2 linked regions of the Tautonia marina genome follow. The protein of the gene in region 1 binds, or shares a complex with, the protein of each later gene. Links are inferred from orthologs where the notes say so. Each region holds a gene or a part of one and is shown in the gene's direction. Other genes may lie near its edges.

Region 1 (16,793 bases):
TGTGCCGGGTGCGTGGGCGATGGCGTACCGGCCTTGAGAAGACCGGGAGGAGAGAATGACGCGGGAGGGCCGGTCGACCCAATCGGGAACACAAGAAAGCCACGAGCCGAAACAGCCCGCAACCCTCCTGATCAATCAAACACGATCAGGGCGCACCGAGATTCGGAAACGCCCTAACCGAAGGAGTGGGTCACCGACAGACGGTTACTTGCGGAGGCCGAGCCGGCCGATCACTTCGAGGTAGCTCTTGCGGTCGGTCTGTCGCAGATACTTCAACAGGCTCGATCGCTTGGAGACCAGCATCAGCAGCCCGCGGCGGCTGGCGTGGTCTTTCTTGTGGGTCCTGAAGTGGTCGGTCAAATCGTTGATGCGGGCCGTCAGCAGCGCAATTTGCACCTCGGGCGATCCCGTATCATGTTCCTCGCGCCTGAACGCGTCGATGATCTCCTGCTTCTTCTCTTTGGTGATCGCCATCACACGCCCCGCAAGGCACCGGCCGAATAATGTGAGAGGCCGTAACTCGAAATCTTTACGCTACGAAGTGAGAGAGTTTACGCGAGGCGGTGTCCAAGAGCAATGGCAGTTGGTCGAAATTGGCCGGAACCGGAGGGATCGGTCCGGTGTCGAGGGGGAAGGTTGCGCGTTGAGCGAGCGGTTTCGCCGTGTGGCCAGACGGTTTTGTCTATGATGAACAGCAAGGGCGTTGTGGAGACGGTTGGTTCAGCCGGGAGCGAGCAAGGAGCGGCATCTTGAGCGAGGGGCATCGGGTTTCAAGTCGGAAACGGCTGGAGGAGGTCGCGTCGACGCCAACGGCGACGGGGTCGAACGCGGGAGGACTCGGGCCGGAGCTGCCAAAGACGCGGAATCGATCGATTTTCGAGCTCTACCGCGCCCTGTTTGCCCTGATGAAGGGGCATCGGGGGATGCTGGCGCTGACGCTGGCGACGTTGACGATCAGCACGAGCCTGAGGCTGATTCCTCCGGCGGCGACGAAGGTAGTGATCGATTACGTCCTGCTCAAGCGCCCTTTGCCCGAACAGGTGCCAAGCTGGCTGCCAATGCCGCCCAGCGGCCTCGGGATGCTGACGGCGGTGGTGGTGGTCGTCTTCGCCGTGTCGATCGTCGGGGCGTTGCTGGGGCTCTGGGGGCGATGGCGGGCGACAGTGTTAACCAAGCAGATCCAGGTGAAGGTGCGTCGCCGGGTGTTCGAGCATGCGTCGAAGCTCCCCTTGCACCGGATCTATCAGCTCAAGTCGGGAGGGCTGTCGAGCCTCTTGCGCGAGGATGCCGGGGCGCCGGGCGAGATGGTCTTCAACATGATTTACAACCCGTGGCGAGCGGTGACGCAGCTCATCGGGGGGCTGTTGATCCTGGCCTGGATTGACTGGCGATTTCTGCTCGGGGCGGCGTTTTTGATTCCGGTAGCGTACTGGGCCGACCGGCTCTGGAATCGGGTCTTACGGCCGATTCATCGCCGATCGCGCCGCCAGCGGCAGGAGATCGACGCCAAGAGCGCCGAGACGTTCGGCGGGATTCGCGTCGTGCGGGCCTTCGGCAGGCAGAAGACCGAGGCCACACGGTTTGTCCGGGAGAGCCATTTTCTGACGAGGCTGGAGATGCTCGGCTGGTACCGGGCGAGGGCGTTCGATCTGTTCTGGGATCTGTTGATGCCGACGGCCTCGGGGATCTTGTTGCTGTACGGCGGCTGGCAGGTCTTGCAAGGGGCGCTCTCGCCGGGGGATCTGATGATGTTCCTGGTGTATCTGGCGATGCTGCTGGAGCCGATCGCGGTCCTGGCGTCGAACATGACGTCGTTGCAAAACAACCTCTCGGGGTTCGACCGGGTGCTGGACCTGCTGGCCGAGCCTGCCGAGTTGCAAAGCCGTCCCGGTGCGATCGCCGTGCGAAAAGGTGACGTGAGCGGTCGGATCACGCTCGATCGGCTCCGGTTCCACTATCCGGGGCATCCGGAGGAAGTGATTCGGGGGATCGATCTGGAGGTCGAGCCGGGGGAGACGATTGCCCTGGTCGGCCGCAGTGGAGCGGGGAAGACAACGCTTTGCAACCTCGTTGCGCGGTTCTACGACCCGACCGGCGGCGCGGTCCGGCTGGATGGAATCGACCTGCGCGACATCGACCTGCAACGCTACCGGCGATTACTGGGGATCGTTGAGCAAGACGTGTTTTTGTTCGACGGCACGGTGGGAGAGAACATCGCCTATGCCGACCGCCGGGCCTCGCGACGGGCGATCGAGGAGGCGGCCGAGGCGGCCAACGCGGCAGCGTTTATTGAGGCCTTGCCCGACGGTTACGACACCTTGATCGGCGAGCGGGGGGTTCGCCTGAGCGGCGGACAACGGCAGCGGCTCGCGATCGCTCGGGCCATTCTGGCCGATCCGGTGATCTTCATTCTTGATGAAGCAACGAGCAATCTCGACTCGGAGAGCGAGCGGTTGATTCAAGGCGCGCTGGCCGACCTGATGCGCAATCGGACCTCGTTCGTAATCGCGCATCGGCTGAGCACGATTCGAGACGCCGACCGGATTCTCGTCCTCGATGGCGGCGAGGTGGTCGAGTCGGGCAGTCACGCCGAGCTCATGGAGTCGAGCGGTCTGTACCGGGATATGGTGGAGCTGCAACGCATGGAGGAAGGCTTTTGAGAGCGCGGCAAGGAAGGTCGCCGGTTGTGATCCGATCTCGGTCGAGGCCCCGGGGGATTGCGTCAGGAGAGGATCGTTTCGGGTTGGTCGATCCCTTCGAGCGAAAGGCAATCGCGCAGGGGGAGGGTTTCTGCGGGTGTGGGACGGGCGAAGAAATAGCCCTGTCCACAATCGCACCCGAACTGCTGAAGCATGGCGAGTTGGTCGGCCGTCTCGATCCCCTCGGCCACGACCCGAAAGCCGAGGGTCTCGGCCAGCGAGGTGACGGTCCGGACGATGGCGGTTTGCCGGGCTGAGATGCCGAGGTCTCGAATGAAGGACTGGTCGATCTTCAACAGGTCGAAGGGGAACTCGTGGAGGCAGGCGAGCGAGGAATAGCCGGTGCCGAAGTCGTCGATGGCCAGGGAAAAGCCGGCGGCTCGGAGTTCGTTGAGGGTGGATCGGGCGGCTTGCAGGTCGTGCATGACGGCCCCTTCGGTGATCTCGATGTGGATGTCCGAGGGAAGGAGGCCGGCGGCCTTGGTCGTGTTCAGAAGCCGGCAGACCAGGTCGGGCACGAGAAGGTGCTGTCGGGCCAGGTTCACACTGACGCCGGGGATGGACAGGTCCGGGTTTTCCATCCTCCAGCGGGCGAGCTGCCGGAACGATCGCTCGATCATTCGCTCTCCCATCGCGACGATCAGGCCGCATTCCTCGGCCATGGGGATGAACTCTTTCGGCGAAATCGGTCCGAGCTCGGGGTGCTCCCATCGGGAAAGGACCTCGAAGCTGAGGACCCGTCCGGTCTGGAGGCAGACGATCGGCTGGTAGACCAGATCGAGCTGATCGGCGGGAATCGCCTCGCGCAACCCTTGCTCCAGTTGCATCCGCCGCTTGACACGGCGTCGCATGGTTTCATCGAAGACGGCGAGACTGCCTCGGCAGGAGGTCTTGGCCTCGTACATGGCGGTATCGGCATCTCGAAGGAGGTCTTCGGCCGCCTGGTACTGATCATCCCCCAGGACAATGCCGATGCTCGCGGTCGAGAGGACGCGGTACGACTTGATCGTGTAGGGTTTTGCCAACGCTTTGAGGAGGCGACGGGCCACGAGGATTGCGTCATCGGGGTGCTGAAGCCCTTCGAGCAAGACCACGAATTCATCTCCGCCGATGCGAGCCGCCGTGCTCGAGGAACAGGAGGCACGCAAGACCCCGTCCGTGTCTCGCAGGTTTTCCCGAAGCCGAGCGGCAATGGCCTTGAGCAAGGCATCGCCGACCTCGTGGCCAAGGCTGTCGTTGACGATCTTGAAGCGATCGAAGTCGAGAAAGAGCAGCGCGTAGTGATGGTCGGGACGCTCTTGGTGCGTCTGGATGACCTTGCGGACCTGGGAGAGCAGGGCGGAGCGATTCGGCAGGCGAGTCAGTCGGTCTCGCCGGGCGGCCCGGTGGAGCTGTCGCTGAAGCCGGACCCGATCATGGACATCGCCGATCGACCCGGCAAAGCGAATGGGGGTTCCGTGATCGTCCCAGACGGCCTGGCCTCGTGATCGGAACCAGCGATAGGAGCCCGACGCCGTCCAGAGGCGAAACTCGATGTCGTAAGGAACACGATCGCGAAGGTGCTTATCGGTCGCCTCCTCCACTCGGGCGAGATCGTCGGGATGAATTCCCTGGCGGAATCGCTCGCGGACCGAGGTCACGATCGCCTGATTTCGTTCAGCTCCGATCATCCATCGCAGTTGCTCGGAGAGGTAGATCGAATCGGAGCGGAGGTCCCAATCCCAGATTCCCTCGTTCGAACCGTCGACGGCCAAGGCGTAGCGATGTTCGCTCTGGGCCAGTTGATCAACATAGGTCCGCTTGGTTTTCACGTAGAGATAAACCCAGACACCGATCAGGACACTGGCGATGGTGGCCATGATGCAGGCGATCAACTGGGCGTTCCAGATGGCGGCCGATTGAGCGCGAAGCTCCTGAATGTCCATGTCGACGCCGAGGACCGCTTCCAGCCGCCCTTGATTTCGAATCGGAATCCAGACCGAGATGAAGGTGCCCCAGGGGTCGGATCTTGGCTCGGGACTGACATAGCAATCGTACGCCTGAATGCGTTGCAGGAGATCGGGAGGGGCTTCGGGGTAGAGCGTGCCGAGCGTGGCCTGGTCCGGGAGCCCGTTCGGGTTACGAACCTGGGGATCTCCCGAGTCGAGCACAAAGCGAAACCCTTCGGGAGAAGGGCGCATGGTGTAGATGGAGCGGACATCCTGCGCCGAGGTGACCATGGCTCGGAGCGGTTTGACCAGAGCAAGGTATTCCGGGCTCTTGTGCTGTTCGGGATGGATCAGCGTTGCGTGGACCCGAGGGTCGATCTGCTGCTTGGCAATGCGGGCAATGGACAGAAGGTTCGTATTCACCGAACGTTGGAACGCGTCTCGCGCGGTGGCGTAGCACGTCCAGGCACAGCCGATCGAGATCACCAGGAAGCAGAGACCAGCGATGAGCCCTTGCCAGCTCGGCGAGAGGCTGGACAGGAAGAACGTGAGCCGGCACAGCAGGCTGCCGTCGCAGGGGTCGCTGAGGGAATCGCTCCACCGGACCCGATTCGAGCGCCGAGCCGGGGAAATCGTCGGGAACGGGCCGGGTATGTCATCGGGGTGATGCGTTCCACTCACGCAACTTTCCTCGCAGCTGGGGAACCGGCGGCTCTGAGCGGTCCGAGACGGCGCGGAGCGTGAGGTCCGAAGGCGATTTTCAGGGGAACTCATCCTTGCTCCGGTCGCTCCGCGTCGAGTCGACCGAGACGGCGATCACGCCAAGCCCCCTGGGATTGGGCGCGGTGCTTCGTCGACCGATGAAACAACGCGCCGACGACATCCTCCCGCGGGGCTTGGGGTCGAACCTGGGGTTCCCAACAGATCCATAGGTCACATCCAGGGGTTTGGCAGGCTTGCGGAGCCGAAACGGGCAAACCGGCCCTCCCTTGAACCTGGCTGATGAACAAGGCAGATCGGATCGCAACGGCCGAGGCCTCGGTGTAGACTCATCTCGAACGAATCGTCGCACGTCGGCATCAAAGGGCGAGGCAACGGGGATGGCAGGAGCGTCGGAGCAGCGAGACGAACCGCGAGGGATCGCCCTGGTCGGCTACCGGGCGACCGGGAAATCGACGGTGGGGCGGATCGTTGCGGATCGGCTCGGTTGGGAGTTCGAGGACGCCGACGAGGTCCTGGAGCGCCGGATTGGCCAATCCATCGCCAGCCTGTTCGCCGAGCAAGGGGAAGGGGCCTTCCGCGACCTGGAGCAAGCCACGCTGGCCGACCTGACCACGCGATCGGGCCTGGTGCTGGCCTCGGGGGGCGGGGCGGTCTTGCGAGAGGCCAATCGAACCGCCTTGCGGCGATTCGGGTTCGTCGTCTGGCTGTCGGCCCGGCCGGAAACACTCGTCGATCGGCTGAGGCGCGATCCTGCCAACCGGCCGGCATTAACCGCCGCCGGGCTCCTTGACGAGGTGGCCACGCTGCTTCGGCAGCGCGAGGACCATTACCGGTCGGTGGCCGACGCAAGAATCGAGGTGGATGAACACTCGGCCGAGCAGGTGGCCGAGGCTGTGCTGGCGTCGTGGTCGCGCCACGATCCGAAACGCGATTCCCTGATCACTCCGCAGGACCCCACACCGTGATCTGGATGTTTCACGCGATCATGCTCCCCCTGACATTCCTCATCGGGGCCCTGGTCGGCAGCTTCGCGAATGTCTGTATCTACCGCCTCCCCTGGGAAAAGAGTGTCATCTGGCCCCCGTCCTGCTGCCCGGCGTGCCTGGGGTGGATTCGGGCCAGTGACAACGTGCCGATTGTCAGTGCCCTGTGGTTAAAACGAACGTGCCGATCGTGCGGGATCGCGTATTCCGGGCGTTATCTGGGCATTGAGCTGCTGGTCGCGGTGCTGTTCGCGGGGATTTATGCGCTAGAGCTGATGGTAGAGCCGCAGTTCCTGCGCGATTCGGAATTGATGGAGCGGCTGGCCCGCGTGGCCTATCACGCCACCCTGGCAACCTTCCTGGTCGTGGCGACCTTCATCGACTACGACTACGAGATCATTCCCGACTCGGTCACGATGACCGGCATGGTGATTGGGCTCGGATTCGGCACGATGATGCCCGGCATCCGACCGGTTCCCGCCGGAGCCGAGACGCCGCTTGGCGGGCTCGGGGTGGGGCTCCTTGGCCTGGTGGTTGGGGCAGGGGTGATCTACGCCGTCCGGGTGCTGGGCTGGGTCCTGTTCCGCAAGGAGGCAATGGGGCTGGGAGACGTGACGCTGGTGGCGATGATCGGCAGCTTCCTCGGCTGGCAAGTCACACCGCTGACCTTGTTCCTGGGGGCAATTCTCGGCCTGGTCCACGGGGTGATCCGGCTCGTTACGATTCTCGGAGATCGCCTGGCGGGCCGGTCGCCTCGGTCGTCGGCCATTCCGTTCGGGCCTTATCTGAGCCTGGCGGCCTTGATCCTGATGCTTGGCTGGCGATGGCTCTGGCCGGGATGGCTGGCCGAGCTGTTCGAGGTTTATGGCGAGGTGGCGCGCTTCCTGCTCGGGGCGTTGCTCGGTCGGATGGTCGGGGGCTGATGGACCAAGGTGACTGACTGGGCCGAGTCTTCAGGGAATCCGGGCAAGGGAACCGGATCTGCGGCGAAGATCCGGCATCGGGATGACCGATCAGTCTCCAGGACGATGTTCAACACAGGAGCCCTCGGCCATGACCTCGCCGTACAAACGTCGCAAGCCGTCGCTTATCCGCAACTTCTGGCTCTATCGCTACGTGATTGCCATTGCGTTTGTGCTGGGCGTCTTGCTCTGGTTCGTGGTCAGCAACAACGCCCGCGTCGAGGTTTCGTTTCCGTTTGGAATGGGATCGCTGAGTAGTTCGACCGGAATCATTATTCTGCTCAGCGCGATGGCAGGGTCTCTGCTGACCATGCTGGCGATGGGTGTGCTGTATGCGCTCAGACGTCTCAAGGCAGGGGTGGAGTCGGCCGAATTTGAGAAAGACAGCGTGACGTTCGATGACGAGCTTCCTCCTTCGGATTATGCCTCGAAGGCTCCCGAGGGGTTCGATCAGTCGTCCTGGTCGGATCGAAGCTAGGCACCGTGCGAGGCAATGCGGACTTGTTCTGGGGTTCTCCCATTTGACACCCGAACGAGTGGCCTGCACGGTTGACTCATCGATCGGGATCGCAATCGGCCGGGATGGGGTCGGATGGTCGGGGGGAGCCCGCCTCGAAGCCCGCCCCTTTTGGATTTCCGCCTCGGACCACCGACCCCAGGGCGCCGGACTCATGACCGTCTTGATCCGATACCGACGGTTGAATGTCGCCTGGCTGCTGGCCGCCTTGATCGCACTTCCCGCGCTGGGATGCTCTGGCGGCAGCGGAGGGAAATTTGCCTTGAATCCGAGGCGGGTGGCGATTCGGGAACAACTCAGCCGGCTCGAATTCCAGAATCAGCAACTTAAAGATCAACTGAAGGTCGCCCAGCAGGAATCGAAACGCCTGACCAACGACCTGCAACTGGCCGAGATCGATAACCGCGATCTCGAACGCCGGGTCGATAGCTTCCGAACGCAACTGGGCCTGCGGGGATCGTCCGATGAGACGCTCGACGTGGCCCGCCCGTTCCCAGACACCAATCGTCCTGAATCGGGCACCACTCGCCCGGCCGCCCAGCCGCCGACCCGAGCTCCCTTTACTCGGATTCCCAATCCATCGGCCATCGACGTCTCTCCGCCGCCGGGCCCTTCGGCCGAGGAGTTCTACGGCATTCGCCGGTCGCCGTCTTACGATCAGCAGACTCGCCCTCAGATCGAGCCGCCGCCGGTGCAGTATTTCGACCTGAGCCCGTCGGTTTCGGTGGGACGCACGAACCTGGATGTCCGGTCCGATGTGACTTCCTCAAACTGGTCGCCGATCTCGGTGGGAGGTTCGTCTCGCATGACGCGGTACTGATAGGAAAGGTTCATCGCTCGACCTCGAGTTCCCTTCCACTCTCGTGTCTTGATCGAATGAGCGATTCGGCGACGGAGCCGGCCGGATCAAGACAGGAAGGGGCCTCTCCTGGTAGATTGGATGACCGTTGTGGACGCCAGGAGTTGAGACGTCGGGACGAGACGGGACGGTCGGCGGATGATCGCGATTATCGACTACGGAATGGGCAACCTGCGGAGCGTGCAGAAAGCGATCGAGGCCGTCGGGCATGAGGCCGTCGTGTCGAGCGATCCGGACGTTGTGGGCAAAGCCGACAAGGTGATCTTGCCGGGTGTTGGCGCGTTCGAAGACGCCATGGCCGAGCTGAACCGGACCGGCCTGGGAGAAGCCTTCCGCGATCGAGTTGCGTCGGGAGCGCCCGCGCTGGGAGTATGCCTCGGCTTGCAACTGCTCTTCGACGAGAGCTTCGAGGACGGTCACCATCAGGGGCTCGGTCTGGTCGCGGGAAAGGTGGTGCGGTTTGAACCAAAACCGGGCCTGAAGGTGCCGCACATGGGCTGGAACACCTTGCGGGTGCTTCGGCCCGCCCCCTTGTTGAAGGGGTTGCCGGAGGAGCCCTCGGTCTACTTCGTGCATTCCTACTACGTCGTTCCCGACGATCCGAGCGTCGTGGCAGCCGAGGCCGACTATCCGACCCCGTTTACGGCGATGATCTGGAAAGACAACCTGATGGCCTGCCAGTTTCATCCGGAAAAGAGTCAGACCCTCGGGCTGGCGATGTACCGGAACTTCGCCGAGCTGTAAGCCTGGGGCCCGTCGTGCTCCGTCGCCCAGGGAGATCACGACGCGGAAGGAGCCTTGGTCCTTGCGGTGAGGTCCGGGGCGGGATATAGATTCGAAAGATGAGGTCTGGTCAGGTCAGACCAGCCGAAGGGATTGGGACGCCGATGCAAGTCATCCCGGCCATTGATTTGAGAGGGGGCCGTTGCGTCCGCCTCGTTCAGGGAGATTACGACCGGGAGACGGTCTTCGGGGAAGATCCGGCGGCAATGGCCGAGCACTGGGTCGCCGAAGGGGCCACCCGGCTGCACCTGGTTGACCTCGACGGCGCGAAACTGGGCCGTCCGGCAAACGTGGAGAGTGTCCGGGCGATCCTTGATCGCGTCGATGTCCCGTGTCAGTTGGGTGGCGGCGTCCGAGACGAAGCGACCCTGACGGCCTGGCTCGATGCCGGGCTGGAACGGGTGATCGTCGGCACGCAAGCCCTGAAAGACCCGGCCTGGTTCGCAACGATGGCCGAACGGTTCCCCGGCCGCCTGATCCTCGGCCTCGACGCCAAGGATGGGCGGGTGGCGACCGCCGGCTGGCTCGACGTGTCCTCGGTGGAGGCGACGAGCCTGGCCGAGGGTTTCGATGCGCTGCCATTGGCCGCGATCATCTACACCGACATCGCTCGTGACGGCATGCTCGAAGGGCCGAACCTTGAGGCCACCGGAGCGCTTGCCGATCGCCTGAAGACGCCGGTGATTGCCTCTGGGGGCGTGAGCACTCTGGAGGATCTGGAACGCCTGGCGACCCTGCCCGTGGCGGGCGTGATCGTCGGGCGGGCCTTGTACGACGGTCGTTTCCGGCTGTGCGAAGCTCGGGAACGTGCCGGCGACCGCTCTTAACTCCCCAGTGGCGGGAAGCCTTGGGTTTCTCGGGCTCTCCCGCGATTCGGGCCGAAGGCGATCGCCGGATCTTTGCTTTTCCAAATCCGGCGGGTCGAACTTCCAACGCGACCCACCCCAGAGGGGGGGACAGCCATGGCATCGGGCTCGTATCACATCGAAGACATTCGCAATATCGCCCTGGCAGGACACGGGGCGTCGGCCAAGACCAGCCTCGCCGACGCCCTGCTCTTTGCGGCTGGACTGGCCCCCCGGCGCGGGTCGGTCGACGAGGGCACGAGCCTGCTCGACGTCGACGATGAAGAAAAGCGCCGTCATTTTTCGATCGATAGCCACCTGCTCCACCTGGAGTGGGACGGGAAGCAAATCCACCTGATCGACTCTCCCGGCTACCCCGATTTCATCGGTAGTGCGCTGGGGGCGATTTCGGCGGTTGAGAACGTGTTGATCACCGTGTCGGCTCCGGTGGGGATCGAGGTCAACACCCGTCGATTGTTCCTGGAGTCGGGCCGGCTCGGCCGAGGACGGTTCATCGCCCTGACGAAGATGGACGCCGACAACGTCGATTACATTCGCGATCTGGAGTCGATTCGAGAGACGTTCGGTCCCGAATGCGTGCCGTTCAACGTGCCGATCGGCGTCGGGGCCGACTTCAAGGGGGTGGTCGATGTGTTGAACCCGCCGGCTGAGGTGCCGGACGGGTGCCCGATGTCTCCGGACGAGGCCGCTCGAATCGTCATCGAGCAGATCGTCGATGAAGACGAGGAATTGACCAACCGGTATCTCGAAGGGGACTCGATCGCGATCGACGAGCTGCGCAAGGCGGCCCACGACGGCATCCTGCGCGGGCATATCGTGCCGGTCGTGTGCCTGTGCAGTAAGAACGATATCGGGATCAAGGAGTTGCTCGACCTTCTGGCGACCTGCGGCCTGAGCCCGGCGGACATTCACCGCTTCGGCTTCCCCGCCCAGCCGGGATCGATCGAGGCGGACGCGGCGACCCCACACGACGGCGAGGACGAGGAGGAGGTCGAAATCGACCCGACGGAAGACGGCGACCTGGTCGCTCAGGTCTTCAAAACGGCGATCGACCCGTTTATGGGGAAACTCAGCTTCATGCGGATCATCTCCGGCAAGCTGACCCCGGACACCCCCCTGGTGAACCTCCGAACCGGCAAGGCCAACAAGCCGGGCCACCTGTACGTGGTACAAGGCAAGCAGCACGAGGAAGTGGGCGAGGCGATTGCCGGCGACATTGTGGCGGTGGCGAAGTTCGAAGACCTGCACATTTCCGACACGGTGACCAACGGCGGCCAGCACAGCGCTCCTCACGTCGTCTTGAAGCCGATCAACTTCCCCGCGCCGATGGTCCCTCGGGCCGTCCAGCCGAAGGCCCGCGAGGACGAGGCAAAGATCGCCGCCAGCCTGGCGAAGATGGCCGAGGAAGACCCGACCTTCACCTATCGCCGTGACGAGCAAACGCATGAACTTGTCATCAATGGTATGAGCGATCTGCACCTTGACGTGATCTTGCAGCGGTTGAAGAACCGCTACAAGCTCGATGTCGAGACGCACATTCCGCATGTGCCGTACCTGGAGTCGATCACCGCTCCGGCCGAGGCGGATTATCGGCACAAGAAGCAGACCGGCGGCCGGGGGCAGTTTGCCGAGGTCCACCTGCGCATCCGGCCTCTCGAACGGGGTGAAGGGTTCAAGTTTGTCGATGCGGTCAAGGGTGGCGTGATTCCCAACAACTACATTCCGGCCGTCGAAAAGGGCTGCCGAGAGCAAATGGCCAAGGGGGTCATGACCGGCAACCGCGTGGTGGATGTTGAAGTGGAAGTCCACTTCGGCAAGTATCACGATGTCGACAGCTCGGAAGCGGCCTTCAAGATCGCCTCGGCCGCCGCCTTCCGCAAGGCGTTCGAACAGGCCAGGCCCGCGCTTCTGGAGCCGGTCGTGTCGATGGAAGTGACCGTCCCTGGTGAGAAGTTCGGCGACGTCTCGGCCGACCTTTCAACCCGCCGCGGCCACATCACCGGCATGGACGCTTTGCCGGGCGGCCTTCAGATCATCAAGGCGACGGTCCCGCTGGCCGAGGTGCTCTCGTACTCGTCGACCCTCAAGAGCATGACGGGCGGGCAGGGGTCGTACGTCCTCGAATTCCACTCGTATCAACCCGTGCCGGCGCATGTGCAACAACAAATCGTTGACAAGTATCAGAAGAGCCGGACAGGAGTGGAGGAGGAGTGATCTCCTTTCACGGATGATCTGAACCTGACGCACCAATCGAAGGCCGGGCGAGCGACGACTCGTCCGGCCTTTGGCATTGGGTTTCCCATCACTGAACGATGAGACGCTTCAGCGCGGTCAATCCGGATCGTAGGAGAGGTTCGGGGAGAGCCAGCGTTCGGCCTCGGCAAGGGTCATCCCTTTGCGGCGGGCGTAGTCCTGAACCTGGTCACGGGTGATCATATCGACGGCGAAGTAGCGGGCCTCGGGGTGGGCGAAGTAGAAGCCGGAAACCGAGGCGGCGGGCCACATGGCGCAGCTTTCGGTGAGACGGATGCCCGTGGCAGCCTCGGCGTCGAGCAGTTGCCAGAGGGTACGCTTCTCGGTGTGGTCGGGGCAGGCCGGATAGCCGGGAGCGGGGCGGATGCCGCGGTAGCGCTCGTCAATCAGATCATCGTTGGAAAGGTTCTCGGATCGTCCGAAGCCCCAGTCGATCCGGGCCTGTCGGTGGAGGCATTCCGCGAACGCCTCGGCGAAGCGATCGGCGAGCGCCTTGACCATGATGGCGTTGTAGTCGTCGTGGTCGGCCTCGAAACGGGAGACGATGGGGTCGATGCCGAGGCCGGCGGTCACGGCGAAGGCGCCGATCGTGTCCAAGCGGCCCGACTCGACCGGGGCGATGTAGTCGGCCAGCGACCGAAAACACTCCTGCCCCTGCCGCTGCCATTGCTGCCGGAGGCAGTGGAAGCGGAACCGCTCGGAGGATCGCAGCTCATCCGAGTAGACGATGATGTCGTCCCCCTCGGAATTGGCCGGGAAGAAGCCGTAGACGGCTCGGGCTTTCAGCTCGCCGTTCTTGATCAGATTCGAGAGCATGGCCTGAGCCTTCTCGAACAGATCGCGGGCCTCGGCGCCGACATAAGGATCTTCAAAAATCTTCGGATATTTCCCTTTTAGCTCCCAGGTGGAGAAGAAGGGGGACCAGTCAATAAACGGGACCAGATCGGCCAGCGGCATCTCCTCGATGATTCGTTGGCCGAAGAACTCGGGGCGGGGGAGGTCAACGGTGGCCCAGTCGGTCGGGAAGCGGCGGCGAAGGGCCTCGGCGTAAGGAACGAGGTTCCGTTCGCGGCGCTTGCTGAACGCCTGACGTTCCTGTTCCTGGGCGGCTTGAATCTGATCGACGTATTCTTTCCTGGTGTCGTCTTTGCGGCTGAGGCGTTCGACGACGCCGACGGATCGGGAGGCGTCCTTGACGTGGACAACCGGGTTGTTGTAGGCCGGGGCGATCTTGACGGCGGTGTGCTTCGGGCTGGTCGTCGCGCCACCGATCAACAAGGGGATGGTGAAGCCCTCACGCTGCATCTCACGAGCGACGTGAACCATCTCGTCAAGCGAGGGGGTAATCAGGCCGGAAAGGCCGATCACATCCACCCCGTGTTTCTTGGCTTCGGCGAGAATTTTTTCACTCGGGCACATGACCCCGAGGTCGATCACCTCGTAATCGTTGCAGCCAAGGACGACGCCGACGATATTCTTGCCGATGTCGTGGACATCCCCCTTGACCGTCGCCATGAGGACCTTGCCACGGACCTGCACCCCTCCGGCAAGGCGCTTCTCCTCTTCCATGAAAGGGGTGAGGTACGCGACGGCCTTTTTCATCACACGGGCCGATTTGACGACCTGAGGCAGGAACATCTTGCCGGCGCCGAACAGGTCGCCAACGACGTTCATGCCGTCCATCAAGGGGCCTTCAATGACCTTCAATGGGGAACCGAGGTGCTGGCGGGCCTCCTCGGCGTCTTCCTCGACGAAATCGACAATCCCTTTAATCAGGGCATGTTCGATTCGCTTGGCGACAGGGGCATCGCGCCAGGAGAGATCCTGGGCCGTGGTTTTCTTGCCGGCGTCCTTGACCGACTCGGCGAACTCGGTGAGGCGGTCGGCGGCATCGGGGCGGCGATTGAGGAGAACGTCCTCGACCTTCTCACGGAGTTCGGGGGCGATTTCCTCGTACACTTCAAGCTGGCTGGGGTTGACGATCCCCATGTCCAGCCCGGCCTTGATGGCATGGTAGAGGAAGGCGGCGTTCATCGCCTCGCGGACGGTGTTGTTGCCGCGGTAAGAGAAGGAGACGTTCGAGACACCGCCGGAGGTCTTGGCCAGGGGGAGTCGCTGTTTCAGTTCCCGAACGGCTTCGATGAACTCGACGGCGTAATTGTTGTGCTCCTCGATCCCGGTGCCGACGGTGAGAATGTTCGTGTCGAAGATGATGTCTTCGGGGGGGAATCCGACCTCCTCGGTCAGGAGTTTGTAGGCCCGTTCACAGATGGCGACCTTGTTCTCCTTGTCGACGGCCTGGCCGGTTTCGTCGAAGGCCATGACGACGACGGCCGCGCCGAAGCGTCGGACCGTCCGGGCCTGTTCGAGGAATTTTTCCTCCCCTTCCTTCAGGCTGATCGAGTTGACGATCGCCTTGCCCTGGCAGCAGCGGAGCCCGGCCTCGATGACCTTGAAGTCGGAGCTGTCGATCATCACCGGAATGCGGGCGATGTCGGGCTCGGCGGCCAGCAGGTTGAGGAATCGGGTCATGGCCTTCGGGCCGTCGATGAGCCCTTCGTCCATGTTCACGTCGAGGATGTTCGCGCCGCCCTCAACCTGTTCACGGGCGACGGCGAGCGCCTCGTCGTAGTTCTCCTCGCGGATCAGGCGAGCGAACTTGCGAGAGCCGGTGATGTTCGTCCGCTCGCCGATCATGATGAAGCCGCTGTCGGGGCGGATCGTCAGCGGTTCCTGCCCGGAGAGGCTCGTCCAGTGCTTTGACTTAGGACGAACGCGAGGCTTGGCCCCTTCGACGGCCAGGGCGATCTGACGGATGTATTCCGGCGTCGTGCCACAGCAGCCGCCGATGATGTTCAGCCAGCCGTTGCGGGCGAACTCGCCGATGACTTCGGCCATCCGCTCGGGAGGGTCGTCGAAGTTGCCGAAACCGTCGGGCATGCCGGCGTTCGGGTGAGAGCTGACGTAACACGTGGCAACATTCGCCAACGATTCGAGGTACGGACGGAGTTCGTCGGCCCCGAGGGCGCAGTTGATGCCGACCGAGAGCAGCTCCATGTGCGAGACGGAGTGCCAGAAGGCCTCGATCGTCTGTCCCGAGAGGGTCCGGCCGCTCTTGTCGGTGATCGTGCCCGAGACCATCACCGGCAGGCGAATGCCGTGGCGTTCGAAGTACTGGTCGATGGCGTAGAGGCACGCCTTCATGTTCAGGGTGTCGAAGCTCGTCTCGGGAAAGAGAATGTCGACCCCACCGGCGATGAGGCCGTCGACGGCCTCGGTGTAGGCGTCGACAAGCTGATCGAAGGTCACCCCTCGGTAGCCGGGGTCTTCGACCTTCGGAGAGATCGAGGCGGTCTTGTCGGTCGGGCCGATCGAGCCGGCAACGAAGCGGGGCTTGTCGGGGTTCAGAGCCGTCACCTCGTCGGCCACGCGGCGGGCGAGTTCGGCGGCGGCGCGGTTGATCTCGAAGCAATGGTCCTGAAGGCCGTAGTTCTCCATCGTCAGACGATTGGAGATGAAGGTGTTGGTCTCGATGATGTCGGCCCCGGCATCGAGATAGGCGCGATGGATCGCGGCGATGACGTCGGGACGGGTGATCGAGAGCAGGTCGTTGCAGCCTTTCAGGTCCTTCGGATGGTCGCGGAAGCGATCGCCGCGGAAGTCCTCTTCGGTCAACGAGTAGGTCTGGATCATGGTCCCCATGGCGCCGTCGAGCACCAAAACGCGCTGGGCGAGCAATTCTTCCAGAAGGGCTTGGGTGTCGATCCGCTCGGCATGGGACATCGTGTGGTCCATCCTCAGGACAGGGAGACGCGGGCCTGGAGCAACATCAGGAAACCGGCAGCGGAGGCGCAGCCCCTGGGGTGATCACCGATCGAGGACGAGGGGCCCCGCTGTCGGCGCCGACCCGAGGCAAAACCTATTGAGAACGACGCAGCGTTCGTCCGAGAAGGCGATGCATCGAGCCCTCCCTGGGAACACGCCTGGTTTCCCTCAAGGAACGGTACGGAATCGCCTCGGGGTCATCCCCTGCCGCCCCGACCGAAGTCCGCCGGGAGAGGCGATCTCTCCAGGAGGGCCGGAAACGTTCCTTCGATTCTTAGAAGTCCCTTAGTATCGGACCTTGGCAGTCGGGCTGTCAACGCGAGGTCAGGCCCGCGGCGTTTGCCAGCAACAGCACGACCACGAGGAGCACCGCCCAGAAGCAGGTCTGGACCAGG
Region 2 (14,958 bases), on another replicon or contig:
CCCGAGCAACTGGCGATGGCCGAGGCAGTCGCCCGGGTCATCGGCGAGAGTGGCCACCTTGTCGTTGAGGCGGGCACCGGGGTGGGCAAGAGTTTCGCGTATCTTGTCCCCAGCATTCTCGCGGCGGCCGGGGGGGGGAAGAAGGTTGTCGTCTCGACCCACACGATCAGTCTCCAGGAGCAGTTACTCCAGAAAGATCTGCCCTTTCTTCGAGCGGTCATGCCGTGCGAATTCACGGCGACCCTGGTCAAAGGACGATCGAACTACGTCAGTCTTCGTCGCCTGGAGTCGGCCGGTGGAAGGGCATTGGCGACCTTTCAGCATCCGGACGAGTTCGACCAGTTTAGCAGCCTGAAATCGTGGGCAAGGGAGACGGAGGACGGAAGCCGTTCGGATCTCAACTTTCGGCCGCTGTCGGCCGTCTGGGATGCGGTGGCGAGTGAAAACGGCAATTGCCTTGGGAAACGCTGTCCTCGATTTCAGGACTGTTACTACTTCAAGGCTCGCCGACGGATGCGAACGGCCAATATCCTGGTCGTCAATCACGCCCTCTTCTTCAGTGACCTGGCCCTTCGGGCCGAAGGGTTCGGTCTGCTTCCGGATTACGATGTGGTTGTCTTCGATGAGGCCCACACGCTTGAGGCGATCGCGGGAGATCATCTCGGGCTCCGGATTACGTCCGGTCAGGTCGATTACCTGCTCGGCAGACTCTACAACGAGCGCACGCGAAAAGGGTTGCTCGCCCACTTCGACCTTGACGAGGCAATCGATGCGACTCGACCCGCGCGGATTGCCGCGTCGGCGTTCTTTGCCGCCATCATGCGATGGCGAGAATCCGAAGGTCAGCCGAACGGTCGACTTCGCCGTCCGATGGGCCTTCAATCGGAGCTGCCCGAAACCCTCAGACGACTGGCGAGTGCAATTTTCGAGGGGGCCAAGGAGATCGAAGACGAAGGGCAGCGGCTGGAGCTGACTGCCGTCGGCGACCGCTGCGATCTGACGGCCATCAGCATCGATCGTTGGCTGGAGCAATCCGAGCCGGATGGGGTGTACTGGGTTGACCTTGAGGGAAATCTCCAGAAGCGCCGGGTTTCCCTCGCGGCGGCACCGATTGAGGTTGGTCCCGTCCTGAATCGACTCCTGTTTCAGGAGGTGCCGACCTGCATCCTCACCTCAGCAACGCTCTGCTCGGGGTCGCCGCCTGACTTCCGATTCATCCGGAACCGACTGGGACTGAGCAGTGGGCAATCGCTCCAGCTGGGAAGTCCCTTCGCGTACGAGGATCAGGCCCGTCTTCATCTGGTTCGGAACATGCCCGACCCTTCCGACGACCCGGCCGGGTTCGAGCGCGCTTGCCTCCGAGCCATTCCCACGTACCTTGAGAAAACCGGGGGCCGGGCCTTTGTTCTCTTCACCTCGTATCGCTTCATGGAGTCGGCCGCGAAAGCCTTGCTTCCCTGGTTCATCGAACGGAACATTCCGCTTTATTCGCAGAGCGATGGACTGCCCCGATCGAAGATGATCGAGTCGTTCCGATCCAACCCTGGAAGCGTTCTGTTCGGTACCGACAGCTTCTGGCAAGGGGTGGATGTCCCGGGGGAGGCCCTGGGGAACGTCATCATCACCAAGCTCCCGTTCAGCGTGCCCGAACGACCGTTGCTTGAAGCGCGTCTTGAGGCGATTCGAGCGCGAGGCGGCAACCCCTTCCTCGAACACCAAGTTCCCGAGGCCGTCTTGAAGCTGAAGCAAGGCTTTGGACGCTTGATTCGTTCAAGAACCGATCGGGGGATTGTGGTGATCCTTGACCCCCGAGTCTTGACCAAGCCCTACGGCCGAGCTTTTCTGGATGGGCTCCCGGATTGTCCTCGGATGATCGATACGCTTCGACCGAATTGATGACCTGCGTTGATGGCGGATGGGTTCCCGAGCGATCGAAAGGGTTGAGATCTCTCGGGGTGAGCGGTCCGGCGATCCCTAGGATGAGCTGACTTTGAGCGGTACAATTCTGCGATTCAGATACAGGGTCGATCGGTTTGCCCGTCTCACCTGACCGTCGGCCCGTTCCGTTTGCTTGCCTCATCGGATCGTCGCGCCATGCTCGCCAAGCGGATTATTCCTTGCCTCGACGTCAACGCGGGCCGTGTTGTCAAGGGCACGAATTTCTTGAATCTTCGAGACGCCGGAGACCCGGTTGAGGTGGCCGCTCGCTATGATGCCGAGGGAGCGGACGAACTGGTGTTTCTCGATATCACGGCCAGTCACGAAGGCCGAGGAATCATTCTCGACGTGGTCCGTCGGACGGCGGAAGTCTGTTTCATGCCGCTGACCGTTGGTGGCGGAATCCGGACCCTCGACGATATTCGAGCGCTTCTGAATGCCGGGGCAGACAAGGTTTCGATCAATTCGACGGCGGTTCGTGATCCTGAGTTTGTCCGTTCTGCTGCTCGGCGATTCGGAAGCCAGTGCATCGTCGTGAATATCGACCCGAAACGGGTGCAACGAGGCGATCAGGAGGTCTGGGAGGTGCATATCAACGGTGGGCGCATCCCAACCGGTCTGGAGGCGGTTTCCTGGGCTCGCGAGGTCGAGCGACTCGGGGCCGGCGAGATCGTTCTTACCAGCATGGATGCCGACGGCACGAAGAACGGGTATGATCTTCCTATGACGCGCGCGGTCAGTGATGCCGTGACGATTCCGGTGGTCGCTTCCGGCGGTGCCGGGCATCCGGAGCATCTGCGAGCCGCACTGGTTGAGGGAGGAGCCGATGCGGCCCTTGCCGCAAGCATCTTCCACTATCGAGAATTTACGATTGCCGAAACAAAAGCCTATCTCAGCCGCCATCACGTTCCCGTCCGAGAGTTGACCGGAGTGTGACAGTCGCACGTCGATCGCAATGGGGTGTGCCATGTTCAGGCCCCGTTGACCTCCTCGATTCCCATGATTCCAACTCGTTCTCACCCCATCCCACCGATCCCCTGAACGATTGCCCCGGTCTCACGTCCCAGGAGAACCTCCATGGCCACCGGTATCGATGCCCAGACGATCGAGCCTGTCAACCCGAGCGAGCCGGAAGCCAACAAGCTGTTCCGGATGGTGATGAAGCACAAAGGTTCCGATCTTCACCTGAAGGTCGGCGTCTCTCCGGCGATGCGGTTGACCGGCGTACTTCGTCAGATGCAGCTTCCGCCGCTCACCACGGCAGACATGGAACGATTGATGTTCCCGCTGCTGACAGCTCGGCAGAAAACCATCCTGGAAGAGGAAGGCGGTGTCGACTTCGCCCACATCGTGACGGATCCGGATGGGATGGAGACCCGCTTCCGCGTGAATCTCTTCCGACAACGAGGCAAGCTCAGCCTGGTCGCCCGCCGGGTCAACAATCAGGTTCCGGACTTCGAAGGACTCGGATTGCCTCCTGTGTTGGCCGAAATCGCCAGTCACGACCAGGGAATTGTGATCCTGGCGGGTGTCACCGGTTCCGGAAAATCGACGACGATTGCCTCAATGCTGGAGTACGTCAATTCTCGAGAACGCTGCAATATCGTGACCATCGAGGATCCGATCGAATTCACGTTTGTCGACAAGAAATCGATCGTCCACCAGCGAGAGGTTGGTATCGATGTCATTGACTGGGATACGGCCTTGAAGCACGCTGTGCGACAGGACCCGGATATTATCCTGGTCGGTGAGATGCGTGACCGCGACACGTTCAATGCGGCCATGCACGCGGCCGAGACGGGCCACCTGGTGTTCGGAACGATTCACGCCTCCTCGGCCCCTTCGACGATCGGCCGTATTCTGGACCTGTTCCCGAGAGACATGCACCCGGCGCTGCGGCAGTCAATGGCCTTCAACCTCCAGGCGATCATCGCACAAAAGCTCTTGCCGACGGCCAAAGACTGGGCAGAAAAGACCGGCCAGACCCGGATACCGACGTGCGAGATCATGCGCACCAGCCCGACCGTGCGTAAGCTGATCCTCAACGAAGAAGACGGCAAGCTCGGTGACGCGATCCGGATCGGCAAGGAAGATGGGATGCAAGACTTTACCGAAAGCCTCAAGCAACTTGTTCAGGCTGAAAAAGTCGAACGAGCGACGGCCTTCGAGGTCGCTCCCAGCCCCGAGGCGTTGAAGATGGCGTTGAAGGGGATTACCATCGCCCAGCCTGGAATTCTTTAACACGGAATTCGGAGGGGAACGTCATGGTCGAGGTTCCCCTTCTGCCTGCCCCGGTTACGGTTCTCGGATTCCCAATGGTTTTCGACGCTTCGGAGTTCCACTTATGATCCGCCCGCGCCTGGTCCTGGCGATGATTGCCCTGGCGCTTGTTGGCCTCGTGAACGGGGCCGAGGCAGCCGAACTGCCGGGGTTGCTTCTGGCCCAGTCCGCGGCCATCAACACCCTCCGAGGTCCTGGTCTGTACCTGAACCTGTTCAAGTTTGTTCCGGTCGTCCTGATCTATCTTGCCTGGGTCAAGACGGTGGACTGGGTGGACGACGATACCCGGGAACTGCAGAACATCCGGTTCGAAATGTGGAACTCGCTGGTCTTCTTCAGTGGGATTCTCGGATTCCTGCTCGTCTGGATCATCCCGTTCTATCCGATTGGCCTGGTTCTCCTCCTGATTGCCTATCTGGCACCTTCGTTAACGTATGCCTACTCAAGAAATCAGACTGTTCCCGATGATGAGAAGGTGCTGACGCCCTATCACTTCGGCGAGTTGATCAACGGATTACTGAAACGTCGTATTTTTAATGTCGAGCAAGGGACGGACTATCACGGGGGGCCGCCCATCACGTTCATGGGGAAGTCGTCTACCGGCAAGGTTGACGAGGACCGAGTGGCCAAAGCCGAGGGCTCGCCTCAATTCATTGGGGCGAAGGAACTGGTCTACGACGCAATCCTCCGCCGAGCGACCGACATCCACCTGGAGCCGAGTCCCGACCAGCTTGCCGTGCGCTACCGGATCGACGGCATCATGCACGCCGCCGAACCTTTCGATCGCTCGACCGGCGACGCCGTGATCAACATTTTTAAAGTTCTCTGCGCCATGGACATCTCCGAAAAGCGCAAGCCTCAGGACGGCTCCTTCGCGGCGAAGTTTGAGGGACGCGAGATTGATTTCCGAGTCGCGACCTCCGGTTCGAAAGCCGGAGAGAAGCTGGTCATGCGAATTCTCGACAATGCCGCCTCGGTTGGCCGGCTTGAAGAAGTGGGGATGCGACCGAAGATGGTGGCGTCGATTCGCGAGATCGTAAACCAGCCTCACGGAATGTTCCTTTGTTGTGGACCTACCGGCTCGGGCAAGAGCACCACGCTTTATGCCTGTCTTCGAGAGATTGACCGCTTTCAGAAGAACATTATCACGGTCGAAGACCCGGTCGAGTACCACATTGACAACGTCACTCAGATCGAAATCAACACCAAGGCGGGTCAGACTTTTGCCCAGCAGTTGCGGTCGATTCTGCGCCAGGACCCCGACGTGATCATGATCGGTGAGGTCCGTGATCAGGAGACTGCGACAATCGCCTGCCAGGCAGCGACGACCGGTCACATGGTCTTCTCGACCGTCCACGCCAACGACACGGTGACGGCCCTCTTTCGAATGCTCGACCTGGGGGTCGAGCCCTTCATGATCGCCAACTCAATCACAGCCATCCTCGGTCAGCGGCTCGTCCGACTGCTCTGCGAAACCTGCAAGGAACCCTACAAGCCCAAGGCAGAGTTCCTGAAGAAGGCAAACCTTCCTCCTGACAAGGTGGACGTCTTCTACCGTCCTCCCAAGGAACCCGAGCAAGTTTGCCCAATGTGCGGCGGCACAGGCTACATGGGCCGAACCGGGATTTTCGAACTCTTGCTGATTACCGACCCCATGCGCGAGTTGATTCGAGAGAATCCCTCGGTCAAGGCGATTAAGGATGAGGCGCGCAAGAACGGGATGATCTACCTGACCGAAGATGGCTTACGACAGGTGATCCAGGGACGCACCTCGATCGAAGAACTCATGCGGGTGGTCAAGTAACTCGGCCTCATTCTCACTCCATTTTCCGCCTCGAAGCGAGGTCCGAAGGGGACTCAACCGAATGGAAATCGTCGTTCACCTCGGCATCGTGGCCGTGCTTCTTGGACTGACCTACACGGTCATGAGCGAAGGGCTCTGGGGTGCCGCTCTCGTTTTTTTCAACGTGTTGTTTGCCAGCGTCATCGCCTTTAACTTCTATGAGCCCCTGGCGACCTTGATCACGGAAAATGCCGGATCGTGGTCGTACGGATATGCCGATCTGGTGTGTCTGTTGGTCCTGTTCCTGGTGTCGTTCGTGGTCCTCCGTCTCACGACCGATTCTCTGGGACCGACGATGATCCGGTTCCCGATGCCGGTCTTCCACGCCGGTCGAATCGGGTTCGGGCTGGCGGCGGCCGCGGTGGCCACCTCGTTCATGATTCTGGTCTTTCACACGGCGCCGGTCCACAAGAAGATTTTCAACGTGGTGGGTCACGAAACCCGCCCTCCGTTTGGCATGGGACTCGACCACCGCTTCCTTGCCTTCTTTCAACACACGACCGGCTATCCGTTCTCGACCTACGATGAAACGGCGATCGATCCGTTTGGCGAGTTTGAGAACAAGCGTGTCTTCGATCCCGAGGGCCGCTGGCTGATCGACCAGGAAGATGCTCGGCCGTTCGGAGAAGGCTGGCGGCAGGAAATGACCTCGCAAGGAGGCACTGACGCTGCTCCAAACGGTGCGTCACCGGGAGGAGAACTCCAGCCCGGAATGCCAGGAGGAGGCGGTCCAGGGATCCCCGGGGGCCAGGCAGGTGCCGCCGCCGGGCTCGCTCCGACGAATACAGGATTCTGAAAGCTGGGGATCGAGGTCAATTCTCCGTCTCTCGATCCTCATCACGCGCTTCGGATTGTCCCTCACCCGTTCGAGCGATCGCTTGCTGGGCCTCTTTGTGGAAAGGGTCGGTCCGGATTGCATTCTGATACCAGGCCCGGGCTTGTGGCAAAAAGCCGATCGACTCACAAATCCTACCGAGTTCGAGATAACGTTCAGCATTGGGATTCCCGTCGAACGAAGGAAGCTGGCTTAACAGATTGTTGAGCTCGTTGACCTGGTTGAGTTGCTCAACCACCTCGGACGCTTCCTCTTGCCTTCCGGATTGATTCAGGGCCTGGGCCAAGCCGGAAAGTGCCTCTCGGTCATTCGGTCTGAGGTCGAGGGCTGATCGATACGACTTCACCGCGGACTTGGGATCACGGAGCTGGAGTTGCAACTTTCCTCGAAGCAGCGCAATGCCCGCGTGATTCTCGGGAGCATCGGCCAGTAATTTTTGAAGGGCGGGGACGTCCCCTCGTTCCAGGGCAAGACGACCGAGAGCGGCTCTTGCGTCGGGATCTGAGCGATCCAGGGGAGCGAGAACCGTGGCCGCGTCCTCAAATCGCGTGAGTTCGAGGAGTGCATCGGCCAGGGCGATCCGAGAACGAAGATCTTCGGGGTCAGCCTCAACAGCCCGGGAGAGGGTCTCGACGATTTCCTCGGGGGTCCATTGCACTCCTCGAATAAATGACCAGATGAACGCCTCGTTGGCACTCAATGGCCCGAGCTGAGACAGGCGACGAAACGTTTTGTCGATCTCGTCAGATTGCGACCGAAAGCCATAGATATAGATCAGCTCACGGTAAGCTTGCGTCAGGGTCGGGTCGAGTTCGATTGCCTTGAGGAAAAAGTCCTCGGCGATTCTCATCCGGTCGCGTCGCAATTCGAGTTGTCCGGCGAGAAGCTCAGTCTGAGGGCGGAGGGGACTTGCCTCGGGAAGTTTGGCAAGGATGGCAAGCGCGTCGTCTGTTCGCTCCCGAGCAATCGCGACCTGGGCAAAAAGCATCTGATCCGAATCCGTCGGCGGGCGAAGCTGAGCAAGCCGTTTCGCGGCGAGTTCGGCATCCTCGATACGACCGGCTTTCAGGCTTTGCTGAGCGTCTTGCCAGAGTCGGTCAGGGTCGGGGTTGGGTCTCAGGAGGAGAACGAGACCGAGGATTCCAAGAAATATCCCTCCGCCAAGAAGGAAAAGGCGTCTCTTCGACACAGGGTCATTGGACTCTTGAACGTGAGGTTCAGGAGAATCAGGAACCGTTCCGCCGGTTTGCTCGTGAACATTCATGATGCAATCAGGGAGCGATCGGATCGGGCCGAAGTCCGGTCGAAACACCTCGGAGGATTCTCACGATCGTCGAGAAATTCGTCATCCGATCGCGCAGGTGTTGCACAACACAACGATCCGGGGGTGTCTCGTGTGCTGTCATTGTCTCTGTCATCAGATTCATGGGCAAGAGTCGGTGATCGAATCAGGGAAGTTGCTTGAGTTCTAGGAGTTCAAACGTGGGAGGCTGCTCTCCCCCTGGGCGAAGTGGGCCGGGGGTCAGGCGGTAAGTTGCCACTTTCCTCGTCTGTGTCTCCAGGACAAACAGGGGCGCCCACCCCGTTCCGGTGCCCAGACCGACCTGACCGATGGTCATGGCAAATCGAGGTGTTGCCCCTCGAGGAGGCTGAAAGTCCGCGACCAGGTCTCGAACCGCGAAATCACCCAGAACCTGCGTGCCCGAAACCGTCTGTCGAAGGCTCGGTATGGTCGCCAGGAGTCTTCCACCAGAATAGTCGAGGAAATAAACCGCGTCGGTTGTGCTCAGTTGCTTTGTCACCCGATCCATCTCCACGGAGACAGGCCCCGTAGCGAGGATGGACTCACCCGAGCGATCCCCCTGACCGGCCCGGACACTCGGGGTAGAATACGATGCTGCAAGCCAGCCCATAATCAGGCCCCCCAGCATTCCCAGCACGCAAGGCACGAGGGATCGAATCGCCATGCTACCAACCCTTCAGCCCTCGAAGATCGTTCTGACACCTGGGGGGCATTCTGCGACCATCCGTTTCGTGGGTCCAGTGGAGAATCTGGCAATCCTTGAATGGTCCCTACGACTACTTGGTCTACTTTTGCTTGGGATTGGGTTCGTTCAGACAGACGAGGCGGCAGCGATCCCTCCCCGGGGGGACGATCGTCACGCGCTTCATGCCAAACGCCTCGAGATCCTGGCTTCCGAATCGCAGGCGCTTGAACAACTTGCGAATCGTCTGGAGGCGAGCGGGGAAGTCTTACAAGCTCAGACTGTTCGGGCTGTCATCGAACCAATTCCTCTGCCCGACGGACCAGGGCGTTTCCTCCCTTTGCTCGAAATCGTTCCTGCATCGGACAACGAACAAGAGGATGCGAGGCATCTTCCCGAGGTCGTTGTCATTCGTGAAGAGGCTGCAAAGAAGTATGAGGAACTTGCCAACCAGGCCTTCGAGCAAGAACGTTTCGCCCTCGCCGATGCGAGTCTCCGGGAGGTCCTCCGTAGAAGCCCAGACCATTCCGAAGTACGTCGGCTTCTGGGATACGTTCCGCACGAGGGAGGCTGGGCCACCCCGCATGCGATCCTGAGATTCAAGAACGGAGACATTCCCCATCCGACCTACGGCTGGATTCCGGCTGACTGGGTTGAGAACCTTGAGCAAGGGTTGCTTCCCGCGCCCTCTCGCCAGGGAAGGTCCAGCTTGCGATGGGTGCCTGCCTCAGAGGCTGATGCGGCTCGGCAGGGTTCCATCACCAGTGGTTGGCAAATCACCACCCCCCACTTCAAAATTCAGGCGAGCGTACCCCTGGACGAGGGCATCGAGTTCGGGCGCCGACTCGAAGCGTTTTACGACCTGTTCACATCGGTGGGAGCAGATCTGATCGGCCCCGAACGGCTTCAGCTCGCCCAATTGAAGCGGTCATCCTCCGCCACGGCACCCCCGAATGCTCCTCGCCAACACCGAGTCTTTTATTTCGGAACGAAGCAACAATACGTGGACTATCTTGCCCCTCGGCTGAGGGATCCTGGGATCAAGGATACGCTCGGGATTTATCTCGACACGCAAAAGAGCAGTTATTTTTTCAAGGACGAAGGGGGAGTCCTCCCGGTCGAGGCCACGCTCTACCACGAGGTTTCACACCAACTCCTGTTCGAATTGGCTGGTCGTTCGGATTATCTCTTGAACGCAGGCAATTTCTGGGTGTTTGAGGGTCTGGGAACCTACTTCGAAACCCTGGAACACCAGCCGGACGGATCGATCCATTATGGTGGCCGCGTCGGCCCGCGCTTCGAGGAAGCACACCGTCGTCACGTCGAACGAGACGAGTTGATCCCGATCGACCAGTTCGTCACCCTGGATCGAGCAACCTTCAATGGAAGCAACGGAGGGGATCCGCATCTTCACTATGCGCAGGCGATCGCCCTAACCGTGTTCTTGATGGATCACGATCACGGCACCTACCGTGAAGCATTTCTCAACTACGCGCGCGATGCCTATCGGGGACAATTTCGAGCCGGAGCGGAGAAAGATCTCTCAACCCACCTCGATCGTTCTTACGTTCTGCTTGACCAGCTCTTTCGTCAATTTGTCGCCCAGCCGATCCGTCCCGAACGCATCGAGCAGGAATCGGTCACGATTGATTGATCGCGTCCGCTAGAAACGATCATCGACGCCCTGAACCTTCTCAGGAGGAGATAGGTCAGGACGTCGAACAGAAACCATTGCAAGGATGGAACGGACGGCTCGCAGGAAAATCCGAGAAGGCCGATTCGCCTCACTCACCAACATACGGCAGCAAGGCCATGTAGCGTGCTCGCTTGATGGCATCAGCGGTAGCGCGTTGGAACGCTGCGCAGTTGCCGCTCCGCTTGCGAGAGAACATCTTGCTCTGATTTGTGAGCATCTTCTTCAGCAGGCTCATATCTTTGTAGTCGACGTAAGCCGGCCGGGGGCATCCCTCGGGGGTGCAAAAGCGGCAACGATTCTTGCGGCTTCGTCCGAAGCGTTTACGAGGCATTGAGGTTGCGTCCTCTGACGTCGAAACCGGGAAGTCGGTCCAAGCCCTTTATTGCAGGTGCAAGGGTAAACCACAAAGTCTATCGTCCGACGAGACCGGCTTCAAGATCAACGCTCATTCGGCAGCGCATCCCGTCGTGGAACACTCTGTCCCTGGTGGTCAGAAAAGGGTATTGCTGAGGAGGATCAAGGCGATCCAGGCCAGGGGCCAGGTGGCCATGAGCCCAAGGGCAACCTGGTCGGTCCAGTTCTGAGCTCGGAGTCTCGCCTCGGAAGTCTTCGGACCAATCCCCCGCAGGAGCAAGGCGGCAAGAATTGGTAAGACGCCAAGCAAGGGATGCACTAGCATCCGGGTCGGGACGACCAGCGCGGTGAGTGCGAGCCAGTACGATCCGATCAGCAGCCAGGCCACCTGAGCCCAACTGAGCTGGCGAGTGGTATCATGCAATCCTCTCCGATCAATCAGCAGTAAAACCGGTCCCGCCATGGCGAGCCCCAGCCAGAGGTGAAGCAAACCAACGACCACCCCAACTTCGGGAGACATGGATCGGTTGGACGGCCAGAGCGATCGGATCAGGAGAGCGGCAGTTCCAAAGCCCACGATCAGGCCGATCAGATCGATCAACCGAGGCCCTCGCTGACGCCTGCTGCGATCGGGATTCCTCGGCAGGTCAGACACTCGGCCCTTCTCCATCTACGGTTTCAGGTGGATCCGGAGCCGAATTCCTTCAGGAAGGCGTACCCAGGACCACCATCCCAAAGGCACATTGTAACGGCCAGGCGACCGCCAGGGTCAGGCCAATCCGTTCGGTCCAGCTTCCCGATGTCCCCTGGCCCACGTCCGGCGGGTTGGGAGGGACAATCACCCATCGAGCCCAGACGATCACCAGGGTGACAAGGCTGGCGGCTCCGAGTCCTGAGATCAAAATCACGTCGTAAAGCTGGCGCGCAAGATCGTGCTGCTCATCGTTGCGGGCACCCGTCACAATTCGAGGGATTGCAGCGAGGGCCCAGGGTGTTCCAAGAAGGACCCAGAGCCAATCTCCCAATCGCAGACTGGTTCCCGGACGACCTGAACGGCGTCGAATCCACGCAAGAAACGGCCCGGAAGCAGTCAGTGCGACTCCGGCAAAGGTGAGCCACATCATGACCCATCCGGTTCCCGTCAAGGGATCGGGGGGAGCAGCCTGCTTGAGATGCACTGAGGCGATGGCTGCGCCGATGACCAGCGCGATTCCATCGAGCAGTGTGAATCCTGCTGCAATCGTCCCAGACCGTTTGATCAATCCCTCCGAATTGTCATTCATGTCAGATCGAGGCCCCCGAACGTTGTCCAGTTCAAGCGAGCCGGTTTAGAATGGAACGGTCCCGGCGTTTCGTGGTTCACTACAATGAGTCTCGGCGCCCGGTCGTAGATTCCTCGTTTCTCCCCACCTCAAAAAGGATCGCCCTCCGTCCGAGGCCACGTCAAGGCGTGAGCTCGGTACTTGGGACGTCATCGCCATGCCCCTGCCCCGTGTCGTCATCGTCGGTCGGCCCAATGTGGGGAAGTCGTCGCTCCTGAACTGGATCGCTGGGCGTCGGATCGCCATTGTGGACGATGTTGCCGGCGTGACACGAGACCGTGTTGCCACCCTCGCCGAGTTGCCGGACGGCCGAAACAGCCGCTTTATCGAACTAATCGACACCGGAGGCGTGGGGATCGTTGATCGCGATGATCTCAGCGAGCATGTTGAACGGCAGATTGAGACGGCGCTGGGCGAGGCAGATGTCGTCCTCTTCGTCGTCGACGTTCGAGATGGCATGATGCCGCTCGACGAGGAGGTTGCACGCCGTCTCCGATACGTACAGGCTCCGGTGATTCTGGCACTGAACAAGGCCGATGATCCAAAATTCGATGCTCAGGGCCAGGAATTCTACAAGCTCGGCCGCGGAAAGCCGATTCCGATCTCAACGCACCAGAACCGCAACAAATCCGAACTGATCTCGCTCATCCTCGACCACCTTCCACCGGAAGATGATGGGTCGAAGGTTGCTTCTGAGGCGATGAAACTGGCTGTGGTCGGCCGACCGAACACGGGAAAATCAACCTTTATCAACACGCTTGCGCACGCGGAACGCATGATTGTTTCCGAAATCCCGGGAACTACCCGCGACTCGGTCGATGTTCGTTTCGAGCTTGATGGGCTACCGTTTGTCGCAATTGACACAGCCGGGGTGCGTCGGAAGGCGAAAATCCGTGACGATCTGGATTTTTACTCGATTCACCGCGCCGAACGCTCCATCCGTCGCGCTGATTTGGTGTTCTTGTTTATTGATCCGACCCAGGGAGTGACCCGGCTTGACAAACAACTCGCTGATTACATCACGAAGCAGTACAAGCCCTGCGTGATCGTCATCAATAAATGGGACCTTATTCTCTCAGACCTCGCCGGACCGGCTCGGGGAGAAACCGGCCGTTATGCGACGATGGTCCAGCATGCGTTCAAGGGAATGTCCTATGCCCCCATTGCCTTCATCACGGCACAAACCGGGAAGAACGTCAAGGCGTTGATCAACCTGGCCCAGGCCATGTACAAACGCGCCCATCGACGGATCGGAACCGGAACCTTGAATCGAATTCTTCGAGAAGCGGTGACTGCCCACGCCCCACCAGTCCGGGAAAACCGCGTTCCGAAAATTTACTTCGCCACGCAAGTGAGTGTAGCCCCACCGACGATCGTCCTCTTCGTGAACCGACCTGGCTTGTTCGATCCAACCTATCAACGTTATCTCTTGAATGTTTTTCGGGAGCAACTCCCGTTTAACGATGTCCCGATCAAATTGTACCTCCGAGCAAGGACGCAGACTGATCCCTCCAAGCCCCGACTCGAGGAAGAAGAACCCCCGGACATCACCGCGCGTTCCTCCTCCAACGAGTTTGAGATGGACGAGTTGGACGAGGAGATCAATGACCTTCTCGGAGAATTTGAAGACGAGTAACCCAGGTTGGCTGCCAGGTCTAGGCGAAGATTGGATCCGAGCAGAATCAATCCCGGTACGTTCAATAAATGAATCTGGGAGACGAAGAAGGTCACCCTCGGTCGTTGATTGCACGAACGACCGAGGGCTCCACAAGAGGAATCAGCAGGCGGCAAGAAGCGCGACGGGCTCTTCCTCCTCCTCGGGCTCGAACGCATCAGCCCATTCCTCGGGATCAACGGCAACGGCCCGAAGCTGGGCCTTCAGCCGCTTTCGAGCGGTATGCAGCCGTCGTTTGATCGTTCCGATCGGCACGCCAAGCTCCTCTGCAATCTCAATGAGCGACAGGTCCCGGATGTAGAAGGCCACAAGGGCTTCACGGTCCAGGGACTTGAGTTGATTCAAGGCGTCCCAGAGCCTTCGGGCTCGCTCCTGGGAGATGAGTTCGTCAAGCGGCTCATGACGATGAACCGCCGCGCCGTCGAGGACTTCATCTTCAATGCTCGTTGGTGGAATGCGACGGGTGGCTCGGTTGATCGCCATCCGAACGGTGACCTGACGGAGCCAGCCCGCGAACCGCTCTGGTTCGCGCAACTGATCGAGGCGTCCCATCACGTGCAGGAAGACTTCCTGAGTGAGTTCCATTGCCTCGCTGGTGTTGCCAAGCCGGCTCAGAGCCACCGCGTACACGGTGCGCTGAAACTGCTCGACCAGCTGCCCGAACGCCTCACGATCCCCGTCCCGAGCCCGAATCACCAGAGCCGCAGTGCTCGACCAGTGGTTGGAGCGGACCTGTTCCTCAGAAATCAAAGCGATCACGATGGTGTCTTCCCATCCTCCGGAGTGTCACCAACTCGCCGGCCACCTCCTGATTGAATGAGGGAGAGGCGCAGAGCGAACTGGCGGCGTCAAGCGGTCCACAGGTGCGGACTGGTTCGGGCAGGCTCGTCCTCAGCGACCCCTGACCACACGAAACGCTCAGGATCGGCGTATCAAACGCCGGTTGAGGCATGAGGTCGTGGAGCAGCGCAGACGGCCAGATCACGGAACCATCCGGACCCGACGGTGACGGCTCGGGCACGTGGCGACC

What was found.
Region 2: the proteins of hisH (region 1) and hisF are in contact, whole or in part, in a crystal structure (PDB 6RU0), measured with the Thermotoga maritima proteins. The link is inferred for Tautonia marina from one-to-one orthologs. Residues at the interface, in WP_004080484.1 of Thermotoga maritima: Asn15, Arg18, Arg22, Arg117, Leu118, Pro119, His120, Met121, Gly122, Trp123, Asn124, Asn134, Gly135, Tyr136, Tyr138, Val140, Tyr158, Glu180, Lys181, Ser182, Ser183, Lys184, Ile185; in WP_004080486.1 of Thermotoga maritima: Met1, Leu2, Ala3, Arg5, Ser40, Glu41, Asp45, Glu46, Ala70, Glu71, Ile73, Asp74, Ile75, Pro76, Phe77, Asp98, Lys99, Ser122, Gln123, Glu161, Thr195, Leu196, Asn247, Arg249, Glu251.

The regions. Positions count from the first base shown.
Region 1 is NZ_WEZF01000022.1:11,334-28,126, forward strand. What follows is about bases 7,620-10,612. They hold hisH (imidazole glycerol phosphate synthase subunit HisH), read left to right. Parts: upstream 7,620-8,809; coding sequence 8,810-9,415; downstream 9,416-10,612. Other genes in these bases: GA615_RS22160 (DUF1049 domain-containing protein), read left to right, coding at 7,620-7,773; GA615_RS22165 (hypothetical protein), read left to right, coding at 7,967-8,632; hisA (1-(5-phosphoribosyl)-5-[(5-phosphoribosylamino)methylideneamino]imidazole-4-carboxamide isomerase), read left to right, coding at 9,559-10,281; fusA (elongation factor G), read left to right, coding at 10,417-10,612. Outside these bases: rpsO (30S ribosomal protein S15), read right to left, coding at 205-474; GA615_RS22140 (ABC transporter ATP-binding protein), read left to right, coding at 750-2,660; GA615_RS22145 (putative bifunctional diguanylate cyclase/phosphodiesterase), read right to left, coding at 2,723-5,308; GA615_RS22150 (shikimate kinase), read left to right, coding at 5,728-6,315; GA615_RS22155 (prepilin peptidase), read left to right, coding at 6,321-7,256; more of GA615_RS22160, read left to right, coding at 7,387-7,619; more of fusA, read left to right, coding at 10,613-12,534; metH (methionine synthase), read right to left, coding at 12,652-16,356; GA615_RS22190 (hypothetical protein), read right to left, coding at 16,712-16,793. UniProt on the Escherichia coli protein: IGPS catalyzes the conversion of PRFAR and glutamine to IGP, AICAR and glutamate. The HisH subunit catalyzes the hydrolysis of glutamine to glutamate and ammonia as part of the synthesis of IGP and AICAR.
Region 2 is NZ_WEZF01000012.1:36,259-51,216, forward strand. Bases 1,251-3,984 are described here. They hold hisF (imidazole glycerol phosphate synthase subunit HisF), read left to right. Parts: upstream 1,251-2,094; coding sequence 2,095-2,874; downstream 2,875-3,984. Other genes in these bases: GA615_RS15350 (ATP-dependent DNA helicase), read left to right, coding at 1,251-1,896; GA615_RS15360 (type IV pilus twitching motility protein PilT), read left to right, coding at 3,016-3,984. In the rest of the region: more of GA615_RS15350, read left to right, coding at 1-1,250; more of GA615_RS15360, read left to right, coding at 3,985-4,179; GA615_RS15365 (GspE/PulE family protein), read left to right, coding at 4,283-6,022; GA615_RS15370 (hypothetical protein), read left to right, coding at 6,084-6,857; GA615_RS15375 (tetratricopeptide repeat protein), read right to left, coding at 6,874-7,884; GA615_RS15380 (hypothetical protein), read right to left, coding at 8,345-8,863; GA615_RS15385 (DUF1570 domain-containing protein), read left to right, coding at 9,222-10,535; rpsR (30S ribosomal protein S18), read right to left, coding at 10,666-10,908; GA615_RS15395 (hypothetical protein), read right to left, coding at 11,068-11,532; GA615_RS15400 (hypothetical protein), read right to left, coding at 11,636-12,214; ribosome biogenesis GTPase Der, read left to right, coding at 12,411-13,889; GA615_RS15410 (RNA polymerase sigma factor), read right to left, coding at 14,031-14,687; GA615_RS15415 (hypothetical protein), read right to left, coding at 14,668-14,913.